DNA from 4 places in the Listeria tempestatis genome. Region 1 is predicted to be linked to each of the others. Evidence: riboswitches for the same ligand, from Rfam matches in the RefSeq annotation. Region 1 holds a riboswitch; each other region holds the start of a gene.

What was found. A riboswitch is a leader RNA that binds a small molecule or an ion and turns the genes downstream of it on or off. The one in region 1 is predicted to bind S-adenosylmethionine.
Region 2: it holds a riboswitch for S-adenosylmethionine, as region 1 does, so the genes downstream of both, R8923_RS11940 (MetQ/NlpA family ABC transporter substrate-binding protein) here and R8923_RS07745 (methionine ABC transporter ATP-binding protein) in region 1, are expected to answer to the same signal.
Region 3: it holds a riboswitch for S-adenosylmethionine, as region 1 does, so the genes downstream of both, metX (homoserine O-acetyltransferase MetX) here and R8923_RS07745 (methionine ABC transporter ATP-binding protein) in region 1, are expected to answer to the same signal.
Region 4: it holds a riboswitch for S-adenosylmethionine, as region 1 does, so the genes downstream of both, metE (5-methyltetrahydropteroyltriglutamate--homocysteine S-methyltransferase) here and R8923_RS07745 (methionine ABC transporter ATP-binding protein) in region 1, are expected to answer to the same signal.

The regions. Positions count from the first base shown of each region.
Region 1 covers NZ_CAUYTK010000004.1:220,896-225,790, reverse strand. The annotation lists gene R8923_RS07760 (response regulator transcription factor) at 1-567, shown strand, start outside; gene R8923_RS07755 (sensor histidine kinase) at 551-1,693, shown strand; gene R8923_RS07750 (hypothetical protein) at 1,770-1,904, shown strand; SAM riboswitch class I at 1,956-2,062, shown strand; gene R8923_RS07745 (methionine ABC transporter ATP-binding protein) at 2,142-3,164, shown strand; gene R8923_RS07740 (methionine ABC transporter permease) at 3,161-3,826, shown strand; gene R8923_RS07735 (MetQ/NlpA family ABC transporter substrate-binding protein) at 3,844-4,677, shown strand; gene R8923_RS07730 (N-acetylmannosamine-6-phosphate 2-epimerase) at 4,885-4,895, shown strand, end outside.
Region 2 covers NZ_CAUYTK010000011.1:45,970-50,864, forward strand. The annotation lists gene R8923_RS11915 (ClbS/DfsB family four-helix bundle protein) at 1-39, opposite strand, end outside; gene R8923_RS11920 (helix-turn-helix transcriptional regulator) at 20-958, opposite strand; gene R8923_RS11925 (GyrI-like domain-containing protein) at 993-1,427, opposite strand; tRNA gene R8923_RS11930 (tRNA-Asp) at 1,538-1,610, opposite strand; gene R8923_RS11935 (aminotransferase class I/II-fold pyridoxal phosphate-dependent enzyme) at 1,675-2,856, opposite strand; SAM riboswitch class I at 3,009-3,120, shown strand; gene R8923_RS11940 (MetQ/NlpA family ABC transporter substrate-binding protein) at 3,264-4,082, shown strand; gene R8923_RS11945 (methionine ABC transporter ATP-binding protein) at 4,095-4,895, shown strand, end outside.
Region 3 covers NZ_CAUYTK010000004.1:87,420-92,314, reverse strand. The annotation lists gene R8923_RS07080 (hypothetical protein) at 19-207, shown strand; gene R8923_RS07075 (Mur ligase family protein) at 235-1,725, shown strand; gene metX (homoserine O-acetyltransferase MetX) at 1,722-2,831, opposite strand; SAM riboswitch class I at 2,936-3,035, opposite strand; gene R8923_RS07065 (alpha/beta fold hydrolase) at 3,146-3,898, shown strand; gene R8923_RS07060 (HdeD family acid-resistance protein) at 4,071-4,601, shown strand; gene R8923_RS07055 (DeoR/GlpR family DNA-binding transcription regulator) at 4,730-4,895, shown strand, end outside.
Region 4 covers NZ_CAUYTK010000001.1:901-5,795, forward strand. The annotation lists tRNA gene R8923_RS00045 (tRNA-Pro) at 1-70, shown strand, start outside; tRNA gene R8923_RS00050 (tRNA-Ala) at 89-164, shown strand; tRNA gene R8923_RS00055 (tRNA-Met) at 192-265, shown strand; tRNA gene R8923_RS00060 (tRNA-Ile) at 278-351, shown strand; tRNA gene R8923_RS00065 (tRNA-Ser) at 378-467, shown strand; tRNA gene R8923_RS00070 (tRNA-Met) at 510-583, shown strand; tRNA gene R8923_RS00075 (tRNA-Asp) at 588-663, shown strand; tRNA gene R8923_RS00080 (tRNA-Phe) at 667-739, shown strand; tRNA gene R8923_RS00085 (tRNA-Gly) at 762-832, shown strand; tRNA gene R8923_RS00090 (tRNA-Ile) at 838-911, shown strand; tRNA gene R8923_RS00095 (tRNA-Asn) at 918-990, shown strand; tRNA gene R8923_RS00100 (tRNA-Ser) at 1,005-1,095, shown strand; tRNA gene R8923_RS00105 (tRNA-Glu) at 1,100-1,171, shown strand; gene R8923_RS00110 (MFS transporter) at 1,243-2,397, shown strand; SAM riboswitch class I at 2,453-2,559, shown strand; gene metE (5-methyltetrahydropteroyltriglutamate--homocysteine S-methyltransferase) at 2,650-4,895, shown strand, end outside.

The DNA.
Region 1 (4,895 bases):
AAAATTGATTTTTCACTAATTATTTTAGATATTATGATGCCAGAAATGGACGGCTTAGAAGTTTGTCGCATGATGCGCAGTGAAGGGATTTTAACCCCCATTTTAATGTTGAGCGCAAAAGCGGAAGATAACGATAAAATTATGGGGCTATTAACTGGGGCGGACGATTATATGATTAAACCTTTTAATCCGCTAGAGCTTTCTGTTCGTGTTAAGGCCATTTTAAGACGCATTCAAAATATGCAGTCGGTTGTGGCTAGTGAGACGAATGATTTAATTATTGGTCCGATTGAAATTAACCGGGATCAACACATTGTGACGGTTAACCAGAAAGAGCTTCATTTAACAACGTCCGAGTTTGATATTTTACATCTACTTGCGAGTGAACCAGGCCGAGTTTTTAGTTCAGAATATATTTTTGAAAAAATTTGGCAGGAGCAGGCATTTGGCGCGAGTAAAACAGTGATGGTGCATATTAGTAATTTACGTGATAAATTACGGGAAGCGCTAGATGGTGAGAATGTGATTAAAACAATTTGGGGAGTAGGGTATAAAATTGAAATTTAAACGAATGATTGAGCGACTCGCGCATGTGATGAGTCCTTGGCAAGTTGCTTTTTTTGCGATAATTTCGTGGTTACTCGCAGGTATTGCACTCCAGACCATTTTTCTATGGGTGCAGTCGATTCGTGATGAATCCGTAGTACTTCGTGGTTTAAGCGATTCATTTATGGATTTGTTTGGACGTGGAAAATATAACAACGTAGTAGAGTCGCCAGTGGTACTTCTTGCAAAATATATTATTACACTCCTCATTGCGCTACTTATTTTCTATATTTTTTACCGACTGATGCGCCAGAGGAAACTAAAAAAGCAACTGCGCACGATTAACTACGCGCTAGGTCTTGACCGCCCAGTCGACACGATGAGTCTTGTTCCAGAAATTCGCGAACTAGAAATGAATATTGAGAAGATGCGTTCACGCCAAGAAAATTTAATGAAGCAGGAACAAGAAGCGCAACAGGCGAAAAATGATTTAATCACAAATGTATCACATGATTTAAGAACGCCGCTCACTTCCATTTTAGGCTATTTGAGTTACATTCATGATGATCGTTACCGAGATGAAGTCGAACTCAAATATTACACCGAGCTTGTTTATGACAAGGCAAAGCATTTGCATAAGCTCATTGATGATTTATTTTCTTATACAAGATTAGAAAGTGCAGAATATACGCTGGAAAATGATCGGTTAGATATGGTCGAGCTGCTCCGCCAACTTGTCGCAGAATTTGATGGACTTGCACGTGATAAGGGCATGGAAATCATTGAAACTTATGAGGCGGACAATTTGGTAGTAAGTGGTGATGGCAATCAAATTATGCGTCTTTTTGAAAACCTATTTTCAAATGCACTGAGATATGGCGAGGGAAATCAACATATCGATTTAATTGCCCGAAAAGAAGAAGACTTTGCGGTAATTGATGTTATTAATTATGGTGAGGAAATTCCTGCGCTTGATTTGCCGCACTTATTCGATCGTTTTTACAAAGTAGATAAAAATCGTACAACGACAGGAACGGGTCTAGGTCTTGCGATTGCAAAATCAATTGTGGAGCGCCACGGCGGTCTTGTGATGGCAACAAGTAAGCATCATAAAACAACATTTACTGTGAAACTGCCACTCATCTAATCTTTAGCTTTTCTTTCTTTTTTCTTTCTCGTGTTTTTAGCTTGGCGAAGTAAAATTTAAGCTAGGAGGGGAAGAAATGACAAAGAAAAGCTTTTTTATTATGTCGATTGCAATTTTAACTGTCATCGCTGTCTTTTATTTTACATACCAAACGAACTCCGTACTATCATCCATAAATCCAAAATTTACTGTTGACAAAAGAGCATTCTAAATGTAATATGAAAAAACAGGACGCGTTTCATACGCGCCACTAAAAATTTAATTCTTATCAAGAGTGGCGGAGGGATATGCCCGACGAAGCCCAGCAACCTAAGTACACACTTAAGGTGCTAATTCATACAGGACAAAATTGGTTCTGAAAGATGAGAAGAAAGTCGTACAACGTTAAATTCGTGCCTTTCTGCTCATGCAGAAAGGCTTTTTATATTGAGAGAAAAAGGTGAAGCGAATGATAACACTCCAAAATGTAGTAAAAGACTACACGACAAGAAGGAATAAGGTACGAGCCGTTGATGATGTTAGTTTGGAAATCGCAGAAGGTGAAATTTTCGGTGTCATTGGTTATTCTGGCGCAGGGAAAAGTAGTCTAATCAGGCTGTTCAACGGTTTGGAACTTCCGACAGCGGGACAAGTTGATGTAAACGGTAAGGTAGTAAGTCAAATTCGCGGGCGAGAACTTCGGAAGGCTCGGCAAAAAATTGGGATGATTTTTCAACATTTTAATTTGTTGTGGTCGCGAACGGTTTTTGATAATATCGCGTTCCCACTAGAAATTGCAGGTGTACGCGGACAAAAACGCAAAGAACGTGTAAACGAACTCATCCGCTTAGTCGGACTTGAAGGGAAAGAAAAAGCATACCCCTCGGAACTTAGTGGCGGTCAAAAACAGCGTGTTGGTATTGCACGGGCGCTCGCAAATGATCCAACCGTTCTACTTTGCGATGAAGCTACAAGTGCGCTCGATCCGCAAACAACGGATGAAGTTTTAGAACTGCTATTAGATATTAACAAGCGTTTAAATTTGACGATTATCGTCATTACGCATGAAATGCATGTTATCCGTAAAATTTGTAACCGCGTTGCCGTTATGGAAGCTGGGAAGGTCGTTGAGCTAGGGGACGTGTTAGAAGTTTTCAAACATCCGAAACAAGCTGTCACGAAACGATTTATTGAACAAGTCACAGAATCAGATGAAACGGAAGAATTAATTCGCCTCCTGCTTGAAAATTACTCGGAGGGCAAACTCGTTAAACTTCTTTTCATGAGTGAAAATGCGACAAGACCAGTCATTTCGGAAGTAGCGAAACAACATGATGTATCACTAAACGTGCTTCACGGCAGTTTAACACAAACACAAAATGGTGCTTACGGGACGCTTTATGTGCAAATTGAAGGTAGCGATATTGAAATTGAAAATACCATTCAACATTTACGTGATTTGAAGATTGAAACAGAGGTGATTGAAGGATGAAGGAACTCTTCCCAGATGTTGACTGGCAACTTATGTGGGGCTACACGCAAGAAACGCTCTACATGACCATTTATTCTTTAGTCGCTGTTTTCATACTTGGCATTTTACTCGGCTTACTACTCTTTTTAACAAACAGAAATGAGGGAGTGCCAGCTAAAATTTTATATTGGATTACTGCGATACTTGTAAATGTATTTCGCTCGATTCCTTTTATTATTTTAATCGTTTTACTTCTACCCATGACCAAAACGCTCGTTGGAACGATTATTGGACCAAAAGCCGCACTACCCGCTTTAATTATTTCCGCAGCGCCATTTTATGCCCGCATGGTAGAAATTGCTTTTAGAGAAGTTGATAAAGGCGTCATTGAGGCAGCTAAAGCGATGGGCGCAAATCTTTTTACCATCATCGGTAAAGTTTTAATTCCGGAAGCTTTGCCAGCTATCGTTTCAGGTATTACCGTCACAGCAATTTCGCTTGTTGGTTTTACGGCGATGGCAGGTGTAATCGGAGCAGGCGGACTTGGAAACGCCGCCTACTTAGAAGGTTTCCAGCGAAATCAACCTGATGTCACAATCGTTGCGACAATCATAATTTTAATTATTGTCTTCATCTTCCAAATCATCGGCGATTTACTCACAAAGGCAGTCGATAAAAGATAAAAAAAGGAGAGTTTAACATGAAAAAAATTTTTGGTGCAATTTTAGTTTTTAGCTTAGTATTAGTTTTAGCCGCGTGCGGCAGTGGTTCTTCGGACAAAAAGTCATCCAGTTCTAGCGACAAGGAGTTAATTGTTGGTGCTTCCAACACGCCTCACGCGCAAATTTTAGAACAGGCAAAACCGATTTTGAAGAAAGAAGGTATTAACCTTAAAATCGTCAAGTATACCGACTATGTAATGCCAAATAAAGCACTAGATGAAGGCGAATTAGATGCCAATTATTTCCAACATAAGCCGTATTTAGAACTTGAAGAAAAAGAAAAAGGCTATAAATTTGCTGATGTAGGTGCAATTCACATTGAACCAATGGGAATTTATTCCAAAAAAGTGAAAGACTTAAAAGATTTAAAAGATGGTGCGCAAATTTTACTTTCAAATAGTCAATCTGACTGGCCACGTGTTATTGGTATTTTCGTTGATGAAGGTTTGCTAACTTTAAAAGATGGTGTGAAAGCGGAGGACGCTACGTTTGATGACATTCAAGATAATCCGAAGAATTTGAAGTTCAAATATGATTTAGATCCAGCTTACTTGATGACTGCATACAATAATGAAGAGGGCGATGCAGTTGCCATCAACTCCAATTTTGTAGTAGACCAAGGCTTGAATCCAACAAAAGATGCCATTGCGATTGAAAGTAAAGATTCGCCTTATGCGAATATCGTCGTTACAAAAGAAGAAGATAAAGATAATAAAGACGTGAAGAAACTTGTTGAAGTGTTACACTCAAAAGAAATCCAAGATTGGATTACAAAAGAATGGGACGGCGCTGTAGTTCCAGTTGATAAATAAAATCTAAAAAAAGCATTGTCCAGTGGACAGTGCTTTTTTATAAAAAATAAATTTTTTTCAGCCTAAGATGGGCCTTTCTTTTTGAAGTGAAATGAAAATTATTTTCGTTTTGTTGTATTGATAAAATTATTTTTCTATAGTATATTTTATTTGAAAGCGCATACTTTATATAAAAAGAAGCAGAAGTACGAGAAGGAGGAGAAAACCATGATGAAAGA
Region 2 (4,895 bases), on a different contig from region 1:
AGCTCGGATAAGATCTTCCTTAGTTGCTGGTCTTGCCATTCGCACCATCTCCTTTATAATTTTCATACATGTTTACAATTTGCGTATACACTAGAGCACGTAATGACTCTGGACTCTCAACAATGCAGGCACTGCCAAGACCTAAAATAAACGTTTCTAACCAAGCATTATGTTCAGCAATAATTTTCAAGCGTAAAAAATCCTCATGCTCTTCTATAATTTCCACTTGGTGCCAACTTTCAAAAATATGAAAAATCGAACGATTAATTCGTAATACAAATTCAATTATATTTTGCTCTTTCCAAATAAAATCGCGTTCATAGTATGTAGCATCTGGAATAAATGGCTCTCCAAACTCAATTTGTGTCATTCGGTCTAAGAGAAACAATTTGGAGGCACCTTCTTCGATCCCTTTTAAATACCAGCGGCCACTTTTAAACAGTAATTGATAAGGAAACAGCTTGCGCTTTTTTTGATTACCATCTAATTTCGTGTATGTGAAAATGATTTGCTGGTAGGTTTTGGTGGCTTCATGAATTTGCATAAATTTTGCGTCATCCGTTTTAGTCCCTTGCCAAGATGAAAAATCTACGACAACTTGATGTGCGTGTTGTTCAATTTGTTGCAATTCCTCGGCATCAAAAAGCAATTGTAGCTTTTCAATCAGCTCTTTTTTATCGTTATCATTTTCAATATTTAACCGATAAAGCGAAAGCAACACGGATTTAAAATCAAGGGAGGAAAACAATTGTTTATCCAGATAGTAGTTTTCCATTATGCTAATCCCACCGTTAAATCCTGGCGTAGAAATGATGGGGATACCTGCATAATCGAGCGCTTCTAAATCACGATAAATAGTGCGCTCTGATACCTCAAAAAAATCCGCTAAAGTTTGGACGGTTACTTTCCGCTTACTGACTAAAAGTAATACAATAGCTAGCATTCGATTAAAACGCATAAATCGCTTTCTCCTCTCTCTTAAAATAAGGCCATTATTTTATTCCAATATAAATTTCAATCCGCGTTTTTTCGATATCTGGATTTGGATAATACAACTCAAAATCTGTCAAACAGGTGCATTCCAATTCTGTTTGCCAAATTTCCTGCCAAAGCTCCCCCGGTACAGTCATCGGATTGCCGACTGCTTCAAAACGAGCATACTTCCCACTTTGGATTGTTATTTCCCCATCTTTCGAAGCTACACCTGCTAGTACATCATACGATAACGTAGCTGGATTTTCATGTTCACCTTCAAAATTAAAATACACCCCGTACACTCTTTCTTTCATATCCATTGTAGCATGGTTTTGATAAAATTTTTGCCAAAGTTCCGTAAATCTCTCGCTCATATTAGGGTCGTTGTTGCTAATATGTATACGTTCTCCTGCTACTTTTAATTCTTCAAAACGGCTAATTTGATAGTTCATTTTTTATTACCTCCCTTTCAACGTTAGTATAGCATCATGCTTTGACAACAGTTTGTCAGGGTAATAAAAAAAGTTTGTAGATTAATATCTACAAACTTCTTAAATTTGAACGGTTCCGACGGGATTTGAACCCGCGATCTCCTGCGTGACAGGCAGGCATGTTAACCCCTACACCACGGAACCAAGTAACCCCATAAAAAGGGCACTTCATCATTAAACCACGATTGCCAAAAATCGTCAACTCTTTTTAGAGACTAACCGTTGTCGTTTGAAAAATATTTAATCGCCCAACACGATTCACAGCTTCCCTTAGCCGCTCCTCATTCATGAGAAGACCGACTCGGACGTAGCCCTCGCCGCACTCACCAAAACCACTTCCGTCCGCTACCGCCACATTAGCGTGCTCAAGCAAATACTCTGTAAAACTTGTACTATTAAAGCCATTAGGAACTCTCATCCAGGCGAAAAACGAACCCCTTGGAATAACCGCTTCCCAGCCAATTTCCGAACACGCGTCTAAAAAGGCATTTCTCCGACTTTCATAACGCTCATTTTGCTTTCTGACAGCTTCCTGAGAGCCACTAAGCGCTTCAATCCCCGCGTCCTGAATTGCAGGGAAAAGACTCACATACAGATGATCTTGGATTAAATTGATGGCTTCAATCATTGTTTCGTTTCCGACAGCAAAACCAATTCGCCAGCCGGCCATATTGTATGTTTTGGATAGCGTATACAGCTCAATTCCGACGTCCTTTGCCCCTTTTGTTTGGAGAAAACTAATTGGTTTAGCGCCAAAACCGATAGCCCCGTAAGCGAAATCGTGCACGACTGCAATCTCGTTTTCCTTAGCAAATGAAACGGTGTCTTCGAAAAACGTTTCCGTGGCGATAGCGCCCGTTGGATTGTTCGGATAATTTAAATACATTAACTTCGCATCAGACCGTGTCTCCGCATCTATTTGTGCATAATCTGGTAGAAATTGATTTTCTTCCAAAAGAGGCATTAACTTGTACACGACATCCGCTAAAACCGCCCCGGACAAGTAATCTGGGTAGCCTGGGTCTGGTAAAAGCATTTTCTCCCCTGGGTCAAGAAGACACATTGGCAACTCCACAAGCCCTGTTTTTGTCCCAAATAAAATCGCCACTTCTTTTTCAGGATCTAAAGACACTCCGTACTCTCTTTCATAAAAATCGGCAGCTGCCTTTTTCAGTTCTGCCTTGCCGCGAAACAAAGAATACTTGTGATTTTGCACATCACTTGCGGCATTTTTTAATGCTTCTACGATATTTTGCGGCGTAGGCTGATCAGGATTTCCTTGCCCCAAATTGATGACATCATGCCCTTCTGCAATTTTGCGATTTACATTTTGTACGAGCTTTGAAAAAAACTGCTCTGGCAAGTTTTCAAGCTTTTTAGAAAATCTCATTTCGTACGCCTCCCGTTTTATGTTTCATTGTTAAATATCTTAAAGTTTTCTTGCAATTTTGTCTAGTCTAGAAATAAAAAACATTAAAAAAGCATTGACAACGGTCATAAAAATCGGTATATTTTTACGTAACAAGTTTTTATAATGTAGTTCTCTTATCGAGAGAGGCTGAGGGACTGGCCCGATGACGCCCGGCAACCTAACTTTTTTAAAGTGAAGGTGCTAATTCCAGCAAAATGGCATCGCCATTTTGGCAGATGAGAGGAGTTCGAATACGCAAGACATTCAACTTCTCTATTCTGATGGTAGAGGGGTTTTATTTATGTTCTAAAGGCAGTTGTATCCTTCTCTCAAACTAGAATGTTTATAAAAATTTAAATTCAGAGACATATGGGGAGGAATTTTTTATGAAAAAGAGAACTAAAGGTATTTTGATTGCACTTACTGGAGTAGCATTACTGGCACTTTCTGCTTGTGGCGGAGGTAAATCCGAAGCGCTAAGTACGGAAAAAATTACAATTGGCGTAACAGGTGGCCCGCATCAACAAATTGCGCAGGAAGTGAAAAAATTAGCCAAAAAAGACGGACTTGACATCACCATTAAAACCTTTGATGATTACAACACGCCAAATACTGCACTAAATGATGGGGATTTAGACGCGAATAACTACCAAACCATTCCATTTTTAGACGCACAGAAAAAAGATAAGGGCTATAAAATCGACCAAGTCTTTAAGACGGTTGCTTTTCCAATGGGGATTTACTCCGATGACATTAAAGATATTAAAGAGCTTAAGAAGGGGGATAAAATTGCGGTTCCAAATGATCCTTCGAACGAGTATCGCGGCTTAAAACTTTTTGAAGACGCTGGTGTCATTAAGTTGAAAGACGGCGTGGAAGAAAAAGCAACGAAAAAAGATATCGCGGAAAATCCGCTTGATTTAGAAATCATTGAACTTGAAGCTTCACAAATCCCAGCTCAACTCGGTGAAGTAAAAGCCGCTGCCATTAACACCAATTTTGCAATGGGCGCTGGACTTACAATTAATGACGATTCAATTTTCCATGAACCAACAAAAGACAATCCGTATCCAAATGTGTTCGTTGTACGCACTGAAAACAAAGACGATGAAGTAGTCGACACACTAAAAAAATATTACCATTCCGATGAACTAAGAAGCTTCATTGAAAAAGAATTTAAAGGGTCTGTTGTACCTGCATTTTAGGGAGTTGTAATCATGATTAAACTAGAACATGTTAGCAAGACTTTTAATGTTAACGGGCGAATCGTTCAGGCGGTAAAGGACGTTTCGCTTTCCGTCCAAAAAGGTGAGATTTACGGGGTTGTGGGTTATAGCGGCGCCGGAAAAAGTACGCTTGTCCGTTGTATTAATTTTTTAGAACAGCCGACAAAAGGTACGGTTCATATCGCAAATGACAATCTTGCAGAGCTTTCAACTAAAAGCTTGCGTTTAGCGAGACGTAAAATAGGTATGATTTTCCAAGGATACAATCTACTTAAAACGGCCACTGTTTATGAAAATATTGCGCTTCCGCTCAAACTTGAAGGCTTAAAAAACGAGGAAATTACAGCGCGTGTTGAAAAATATTTGGAAATTGTTGGGCTTACGGATAAAAAAGAAAATTTCCCAGCCCAACTTTCTGGCGGACAAAAACAGCGTGTCGCCATTGCACGAGCTCTTGCCCATGAGCCTGAAATTTTACTGAGCGATGAAGCAACAAGTGCGCTCGATCCAGAAACAACCGAAGCCATTTTAAATTTACTTCTTAAAATTAACCGCGAACTAGGTATTACGATTTTCCTTATTACACATGAACTAGATGTTATCCAGCGCATATGCGACCGTGTCGCCGTAATGGAAAACGGGCAAATTGTAGAAGAAGGTACCGTTTTAGATGTGTTCACAAAGCCAAAACACGCCACTACCAAACGTTTTGTTGGCTCGGAAGCGAGTTTTGAAATTCCAGCTGATGTTTTGGAAAAATATAAACAAACTGGCAAACTGGTTTCCCTCCAT
Region 3 (4,895 bases), 130 kb from region 1:
CGAAAGAAGTGTGTCGTGATGGAGAAATATGTGAGTTTTGCGCGTGTCATTGTATTTATCTGCATCGTGTTACCAGCATGTATCCCGCTCTTTTTCAAAGGACGTAAAGTGGAGGAACAACTAGAAGAAGAGGATTTGAAGAATTTTGAAAAAGATGAAAACGGGGAATATCCATGGGAGAGAGACCATAACAATAAAAATATATAAACCTTTTAAGGGGAAAAGGAGTTTTTTATGGAAAAAACAGTAGAAATTCAAGAAATCATGAAACATTTAGATGAGTATCTTCCTGGACAATTCTTAAATAACAATTTGCGCCCCAATCATTTGACGCGAGTTGAATATCAACATGTGAGTTTGAGTACAAACCCTGAGTTGTTAGCGAAAACCATGTTTATCGCTATTTCAAACGAACGCAGAGACTATGTGAACCGGAAACCTGTTAAATGGACAGATGGTAATGCGCAAATAAAAGGCAGGGAACACTTATTAGGTTTAATTGTTACAGAAACCCCAATTGAAAGTGCGCGTCAGACTACACCACAATTCATTGTTGAAAATAGTTGGACGTTCATGATTGAATTTTCTAAATTAGTACGTACCGTCTTTCAAAATCCGACCATCGCCATCACTGGTTCTGTCGGGAAAACATCGACAAGAATGCTTCTCACTCATGTTTTTAGCAATCAAAATGTGCTTGAAAATCGCGGGAACCACAATACCCGCTTCGCCATTCCGCTCTATATGGCGCAGCTCATTCAAAACCCGGATATTTTAAATCTTGAAGTCTCATTAAATGCGCTAAATAGTTTTGACACGGGTTCCATGTCGAAACTAATCAAGCCAAACATCGTTATCATTACTTCAATTGGTGAGGCGCACTTAAGTTCAATGAAAGATACAAAAACCATTGCACTTTATAAAGCGAAAGTTTTAGAAGGGGCTAATGAAGATACAGTCGTCATTTTGAATGCAGATATAGGGAAAGAAGAACGTGAAATTCTTTTAAATAAAGCCAAAAAATACACCAATCATTTGTTGACATACTCGGCGAAAAACAATGCGGCGGACGTGAGATTACTAAGCGTGAAACATGAAAAGTTTTATGATGAACTAGAAGTGATGTTTTTTGACGAAAAGCTTACATATCGCTTGCCGACTGGTTCAGCGGGACTTATGGAAAACAGCTTAGCGGCGCTACTTGCCTACTGGCAAATTACTGGTGAAACAAACGCTTCGCTTGCCAAAATGGAAACATTTAAGCCGCTACCAAAAACGATGGAAATGATCCCACTTGCGTTACCAGACGGCGCTTTCGCCTACATGGTTGATGACTCACACAATGCGGCGGTGCCTTCGATGTTAAATGCGATTGATTATTTTAAGTCGCATAAACAATTTTACCAAGGGAAATCATTTTTAATTGTTGGACAAATTGCAGATTTAGGAGAGAAGGGCCCTGAAGTGCATGTGAAAATAATGAAAGATGTGCTAGACAGTGGTGCCGATTATATTTTTGGTTATGGTGATTTGTTTGAAGGTTTATTTAAACAGAACGAAAATGAACGTATTCGGTGGTTTAGCAATTTGACGGACTTAAGGAATTTCTTGCGTGGCATTTTGACGGAGGATAGTTTGCTTGTCCTAAAAGGGTCTGTGACGGGTAGTGATTTTCACAAATTGGGTGGTCAAATCAAGATGGAATATCAAAAAAGAGAGGGCTAAAATGCCTTCTCTTCTTTTTTTTGAAGTAAAAATTCGGATAGTATGGGGGCGAATTTAGGAACTTCGGATTGGACTAAAAACGCATCGTGTCCGTAGTCGGAATCAATTTCGTGGTACGAAACAGGAACGCCCGCTTTTTTTAGGAGTTCAAAATCGCGTCTTAGGTCGCGAATGCGGAAAAGTTGGTCGCTTGTAATCCCAATTAAAAGGTAAGGGACTTTAATTTGCGTATAAGATGGCGCTGCGCCGTCTTGGCTGTGGATGACGTCAAACAGGTCAATCGCTTTTGTTAAATAAAGGTAGCTGTTAGCATCAAAGCGTTCGACAAAACTGTCGCCTTGATAGTGTAAGTAAGATTCGATTTGGAAATGTTCTTTAGAGAAAGCGCCTGGCGAGCTTTCGTCCACTGTAAAGCGTTCGAAACGTTTGGAGAAAAGTTCGCTCGTACGATATGTCATCATACCAACCATGCGAGCGGTTGCGAGGCCGCCTTCTGGTTGTGTGGTATAGTTGCCATCATTAAATTCAGAATCGTTTAAAATGGCCATTCGCTGGATGAGGTTGAATCCGATGGCATCAGGGCTAGCGGCAAGTGGAGAAGCGATATTGATGACGGAACAAACGGTATCTGAATAGCTCACAGCCCATTCGGTCGCCTGCATACCGCCCATCGATCCGCCGATCACGGCTTTTAGTTTTGAAATGCCAAGTTCTTGGATGAGTTCGTATTGAACGCGAACGATATCTCTTACACTAAAGCGAGGAAATGAAAGGCGATACGGCTCACCTGTGTCTGGATTAATGGAGGACGGACCGGTTGAGCCGCTACAGCCACCAAATACATTTGTGCAAATAATAAAATAGCGATTTGTATCTAGTGCTTTTTCAGGGCCAATATAATCGTCCCACCAGCCTGGTGCATCAGCCGCGTGATGTTTTGCGGCATGGGCAGTTCCAGTGAGTGCATGTTCAAGCAAAATCACATTTGTTTTTTCTTCGTTTAGCGTCCCGTAAGTTTCATAACCAATTTCAATTGGCTGAAGTACAGCCCCGTTTTCTAAAACGAGAGCATTTTTTTGAAATAATAGTTGTTGTTTTAATTCCATTTTTAAGCACCCTTTCATGAAGTTGATAACTGCGGAGAGTGCAAAAAACCCCTCCTAGCAAAAAATAAGCCAGAAGGGGTAGTAAATATGTAAGAACGACTACCGACTTATCTTTCAGAATTAACTGCTGGAATTAGCACCGTGATCAATCGTCCGGTTGCTAAGGCTTCATCGGGCCAGTCCCTCCGCCTTTCTTGATAAGAAAATATATGAAATTAAAATTAATCATAAGCGCGTTTAGACAATTTGTCAAGCAGGCGAAAAAGTTGTTTTTCTGTTTTTTGGGCTGATAGAATGAGGTGGGGGTGCTTAAAATGAAATTTAAAATCGTAAAACGAAAAATTCATGATATTCCGGTTTTGGAAGTTGTGAGCAAAACGAGCGTAGACAAACCTCTACCTTTAGCCATTTATTATCACGGCTGGCAGACAAGTAAAGAACTCGTTTTAACTCAGGGGAGAAAGCTAGCAAGTCGAGGGTTTAGGGTGTGTCTGCCGGACGCGCCGAATCACGGTGAGCGCCACCAAACTGTGTCCTCGGTCATTTCCTTGACATTTTGGAACAGCATCCAAGGGAGTCTTTCGGAATATGAATTTATTCGCGACCATTACATCAGGCAAAATCTCGCGACAACCATTTTTGTAGGAGGCGTTTCTATGGGAGGCATTACAACTTGTGCGCTTCTGACGCATCATTCGGAAATCAAGGCAGCGGCGTGTATCATGGGCGAACCAAGTCCGCTTAATTTTCGCGAGCGTACCATCATCCGGGCTTTTGAGCGCCAGATTAAACTTCCAAGTGATTATGCCGATTTACTTGCATGGCAAGAAAACTATGATTTGGATAGAAAGCCAGAAGCCTTAGCGGGACGCCCGCTTTATATTTGGCACGGGACGGAAGATTGGAAAATCCCAATTGAAACCGTAAAAAACTTTGTCGAGAAGAATGTTTCCGAGCCGCACGGTGCTCATATTGAATTTGAAATTGGCGAAGGTGAAGGTCATCTTGTCCAAATTGCAATTATGGATAAAGTTGCTGATTTTTTAGCTAGTAAGGCGAAAAACTAAAAAGGGTCAAAATGAAGCGAAATCATGAAAATCGCGAAATAAATTACACATTAAACGTGTATTTTTGTACCTCTTTGTGACAAATATGTAAATTAAAAGGAAATAGGTTTACACTCATAGAAAACGTGGTAAACTAGTTTAGTGTTTACATAAATGTTTAGGGAGGAAAAAAATGAAGACTTTTACACGAATTTTATTATTAATTGCAGGAATTGCTATGATTGGCTTGGGAGTTTGGTTGATGTTCCATCCGCTTGTATCGTTATTAACATTTAGCTTTACAATTGCGTTTGTTCTTCTAGTTTCCGGTATTTTTCATATTGTTTCCTATTTTTCAAATCGCAAAGCGCAACATGTTTCAGGATGGGTACTTGCAGAAGGTATTTTATCAACACTACTAGGTGTATTCTTGCTGTTTGATCAAATCGAGGGTGCTGCAACACTTGTACTCGTTTTTGCAATGTGGGTACTATTTGCAGGGATTATGCGTACAATTGGTGCGTTTGCTGCCAAACAAAATAACGTTCAAGGCTGGGGCTGGATTTTAACAATGGGCATTATCGGCATTATTGTTGGTTTTATCGCATTATTCAACCCAGTAGTAAGCTTAGTAGGGATTGTATTTATTACAGGTACATTCTTTATTGTTGAAGGAATTGGCGCCATTTCTACTTTCTTCATCATGGGTAAAATGGATAAATAATTTCGAATAAAAGGCGGTTGAGTCTAGCTCAATCGCTTTTTTTGTATGCTTTTATGAATGTTTTTGGAAGTAAATGGTTGATTTTGAAAGATAGAAATGTTATGATATCGGTGATCGGAGGGGACAAAATGTTAAATGCTGAACGGAAAGAGAAAATTTTAGACATGCTTGAAGGCTTGGGTGTTGTAAAACTTTCAGAACTTGTGAAGAGTCTAAATTCATCTGAATCGACCATCAGACGCGACTTGAGCGAAATGGAAGAAGAGGGACTACTAGAACGTGTTCACGGCGGGG
Region 4 (4,895 bases), on a different contig from region 1:
TAGCTCAGCTTGGTAGAGCACTTGGTTTGGGACCAAGGGGTCGCAGGTTCAAATCCTGTCTTCCCGACCAGTATGAAATTTATTATTTGGGGCCTTAGCTCAGCTGGGAGAGCGCCTGCTTTGCACGCAGGAGGTCAGCGGTTCGATCCCGCTAGGCTCCACCAAATTTTAAATCTATTCTTTACTAATATGGCGGCGTAGCTCAGCTGGCTAGAGCGTTCGGTTCATACCCGAGAGGTCGTGGGTTCGATTCCCTCCGCCGCTATCTTTAAAATTTGGACCTTTAGCTCAGTTGGTTAGAGCAGACGGCTCATAACCGTCCGGTCGCAGGTTCGAGTCCTGCAAGGTCCACTTAGCACTTTTTATGATTATATCGTGGAGGAATACCCAAGTCTGGCTGAAGGGATCGGTCTTGAAAACCGACAGGGGTGTAAAAGCTCGCGGGGGTTCGAATCCCTCTTCCTCCGTTTTTTATTTGTGACTAAGTGGACTATTTTTAATATTATTATCGCGGGGTGGAGCAGTCTGGTAGCTCGTCGGGCTCATAACCCGAAGGTCGCAGGTTCAAATCCTGTCCCCGCAATCGTGGTTCCGTGGTGTAGGGGTTAACATGCCTGCCTGTCACGCAGGAGATCGCGGGTTCAAATCCCGTCGGGACCGCCATTTGGCTTGGTAGCTCAGTTGGTAGAGCACTTGATTGAAGCTCAAGGTGTCGGCAGTTCGATTCTGTCCCAAGCCACTTTCTTGTATATGTGTAGTGTGCGGGTGTAGTTTAGTGGTAAAACCACAGCCTTCCAAGCTGTTGTCGGGAGTTCGATTCTCCTCACCCGCTTTTTAGGGCCTATAGCTCAGCTGGTTAGAGCGCACGCCTGATAAGCGTGAGGTCGATGGTTCGAGTCCATTTAGGCCCATTTTATTCCACAGTAGCTCAGTTGGTAGAGCAATCGGCTGTTAACCGATCGGTCGCAGGTTCGAGTCCTGCCTGTGGAGTTTATATTTTTACTGGAGAAGTACTCAAGTGGCTGAAGAGGCGCCCCTGCTAAGGGTGTAGGTCGTTTGCGCGGCGCGAGGGTTCAAATCCCTCCTTCTCCGCCAGTAAGGCCCGTTGGTCAAGCGGTTAAGACACCGCCCTTTCACGGCGGTAACACGGGTTCGAATCCCGTACGGGTCATCATTATGGGGTAAGAACAATGCGGAGGCATTGTTCTTATTTTATTTTAAAAATTTTTGGGGGCGGCTTGGATGCGAAATGGGCGGAAGTTTTGGGTTTTGACGGTGATTGTGGCTATTTCGGGGCTGTCACAAGGGCTTTTGTTGCCGCTAATTGCGATTATTTTTGAAGGTATGGGGATTAGTTCGGGAGTGAATGGACTTCATGCGACGGGAATTTATATTGGCGTTTTATTGGTGTCACCGTTTATTGAAGCACCGCTACATAAATTTGGCTTTAAGCCAATTATTATAGTTGGTGGGGGATTAGTTCTGGTGGCGCTATTTTTGTTTCCAATGTGGTTTAATTTGTATTTTTGGTTTTTATTGCGTCTTATTATTGGCGTGGGGGATCATATGTTGCATTTTTCATCGCAAACTTGGATTGGAGCTACAACAGAGGAAAGTAAACGTGGAAGGAATATGGCAATTTATGGCTTGTTTTTTTCACTTGGATTTGCAGTTGGTCCGCAGCTTGTAAATTTAATGGATGTGAGTCCTAACTTACCTTTCTATATTTCTGGCGTGCTAGTTCTCGTCGCATGGGGACTAATTTTTACGCTGAAAAATGAGTTTATTTCAGAAGAAACAGAAATTCGTAAACTTTCTTTTTTTGATAGTGTGAAACGTTTTTCGGATGTTATGAAAATTGCATGGGTGTCAATGATTCCACCATTTTTATGTGGTGTTTTGGAAACTGCCTTAAATGCGACTTTTCCAATTGTTGGGCTTAGATTTGGAATCGAAACGTATATGATTACGTTTATTATTTCTGCTTTCTCGGTGGGGACGATTTTATTTCAGGTTCCAATTGGGATTCTTAGTGACCGGTTGGGGCGCGGGCGCGTGTTGCCGATTTTGACGTTTTTAGGTGGTCTCGTTTTCTTTTTAGCAGCATTTGTTTCTAATGATTTGCTTTTTATTGTGATTTTCTTTGTGCTTGGGATACTTGTTGGTTCGCTTTATTCCCTAGGTCTTTCGTTTATGACGGATTTGACGCCGCTTGATCTTCTTCCTGCGGGGAATATTTTGGTTGGGATGTGCTTTAGTGCGGGGAGTATTTTGGGACCAACTGTAACGGGAGCTCTCATTAGCTTGGTTGGTCCGCAGAGCTTTTATTTTACGGTAGCAGGACTTCTTATTTTAGGGGGAATTTTATTATTTTCAAAAAAAAGATTGACAGTATAGATTCGTTTTTGGTATTATGATTTCAATACATTTGTTATGTAAATTAAATAGGAAACTCTTATAACGAGTGGTAGAGGGACTGGCCCGATGAAACCCGGCAACCTTTCAATTTTTTGAAAAGGTGCTAAATCCTGCAAAGCGTGATGCTTTGAAAGATAAGAGAGAACTAATTTTTCGTTTATTTTCGAATTATTTTAGCCTCTCTATCTAGGGAGGCTTTTTCGCGTCATAAATAAAGAGAGGATGAGGTAAATGGTAAAAGTACTTAGTTCAAATTTAGGGTATCCACGTCTTGGTGAGAAACGCGAATGGAAGAAATCGTTGGAAAATTTTTGGAATAACAAAATTTCAGAAGATACTCTTCTTTCTGAAACAAAAGCAATTCGATTTGCTGCTTTAAACAAACAGAAGGAAAAAGGGATTGACATTATACCAGTTAACGATTTTACGTTGTATGACCATGTACTTGATTTAAGCGTGGCGTTTGGCGTAATTCCCAAGCGGTTTGGGAACTTTACGAATGAGGTATCACTGCGTACATATTTTGATATTGCACGTGGAAACAAGACAGCAGTAGCTTCAGAGATGACGAAATGGTTTAACACAAATTACCACTACATTGTTCCAGAACTTCAAGATGTGGAGCCAAAACTCTTAGAAAATAAAGCGCTAAAAGCATATTTAGAAGCGAAAGAAGAGCTCGGGATTGATGGAAAGCCGGTCATCATAGGGCCGATTACTTATTTGTCGCTTGGAAAAGGTGCTGATAAAAATGATTTCAAGAGCTTAATTCAGAAGTTTTTGCCGCTTTATAAAACGATTATTGAAGAACTGGATGCGGCGGGCGCGAAATGGATTCAACTTGATGAACCTATTCTTGCAACGAGTTTAGAAAAAGAAGAAGTGGCGCTTTTTGATGAGGTGTATGCGGAATTACGGGCGGCGGCGCCACATGCAAAATTGATTTTGCAAACCTATTTTGAGAGTGTGGATGAATATGAGACGATTGTGAAGTTGCCGGTTGATGCGATTGGGCTTGATTTCGTGCATGATCACGGGGAAACGCTTGAAAAAATTCAAAAATTTGGTTTTCCAGATAATAAATATTTGGCGGCAGGAGTCATTGATGGGCGTAACGTTTGGCGGGCAGAAGTTCGGGAGAAACGCGCAGAGCTTGAAATTTTAACGCGGCTTGTGCAAAAAGACAAATTGATTGTGCAGCCATCCAGTTCATTGCTACATGTTCCAGTAACGAAAAAAAGTGAACCGAATTTGGATAAAGTGCTATACGGCGGACTTTCATTTGCGGATGAAAAATTAGAGGAAGTTGTACTTCTCGCAAAAGCTGTTTCAGACGGAGCGGAGGCGGTGACTTTTGAGCTTGAAAAAGCGGAACAAGCTGTTTTGGAGTTGAACCGCTCAGAGTACCGAAATAACAAGGAAGTTCAAACGGAGCTGGCAGAGCTCAGTACCATTTCTGCCGAACGAAAAAGTCCATTTGAAACGCGTATTAAAGCCCAACACGAATGGCTCAAGTTGCCGCTTTTACCAACGACAACAATTGGAAGTTTCCCGCAGTCGCCTGAAGTTCGAAAAAAACGTGCGGCATTTCTAAAGGGAGATATTACAAAAGCGGACTATGAAATTTATATTGAACAGGAAACAGAACGTTGGATTCGCATTCAAGAAGAGCTTGACTTAGACGTCCTTGTCCACGGCGAATTTGAACGGACGGATATGGTCGAATATTTTGGGCAAAAATTAGCAGGTTTTCAGGCGACAAAATTTGGCTGGGTACAGTCATACGGCTCGCGTGCGGTGCGTCCACCACTTATTTACGGAGATGTTGCATTTACGGAAACAATTACGGTGAAGGAGAGCAAATTTGCCCAGTCACTCACAAATCGCCCTGTGAAAGGAATGCTGACAGCGCCTGTAACTATCATTAATTGGAGCTTTGTGCGAAACGATATTCCAAAAAGCGATGTCTTTAACCAAGTAGGGCTTGCTCTTAGGAAGGAAGTTCTTGCATTAGAGGAAAACGGGATTCGCGTGATTCAGGTTGATGAGCCGGCGCTTCGCGAAGGGTTGCCGCTGAAGCGTTCGAGATGGGAGAAATATTTGAACGATGCGGTTTATGCGTTTAAACTTACGACTTCAGGTGTTGCGGACGAAACGCAAATTCATACGCATATGTGCTACTCGGATTTTGATGATATTATTGATGCGATTAGTGCGCTAGACGCTGATGTTATCTCGATTGAGACTTCACGTAGTCACGGGGAAATTATTTCCACGTTTGAAGCGTATCATTACGATAAAGAAATTGGGCTTGGTGTCTATGATATTCATAGTCCTCGTGTCCCAAGTACGTCAGAAATTAAAGCAAATATTGAACGCGCACTACGCGTGATTCCAGTTCAAAACTTTTGGATTAATCCAGACTGCGGGCTTAAAACGCGGAAGGAAGAAGAAACGGTGGCCGCACTTCGTGATAT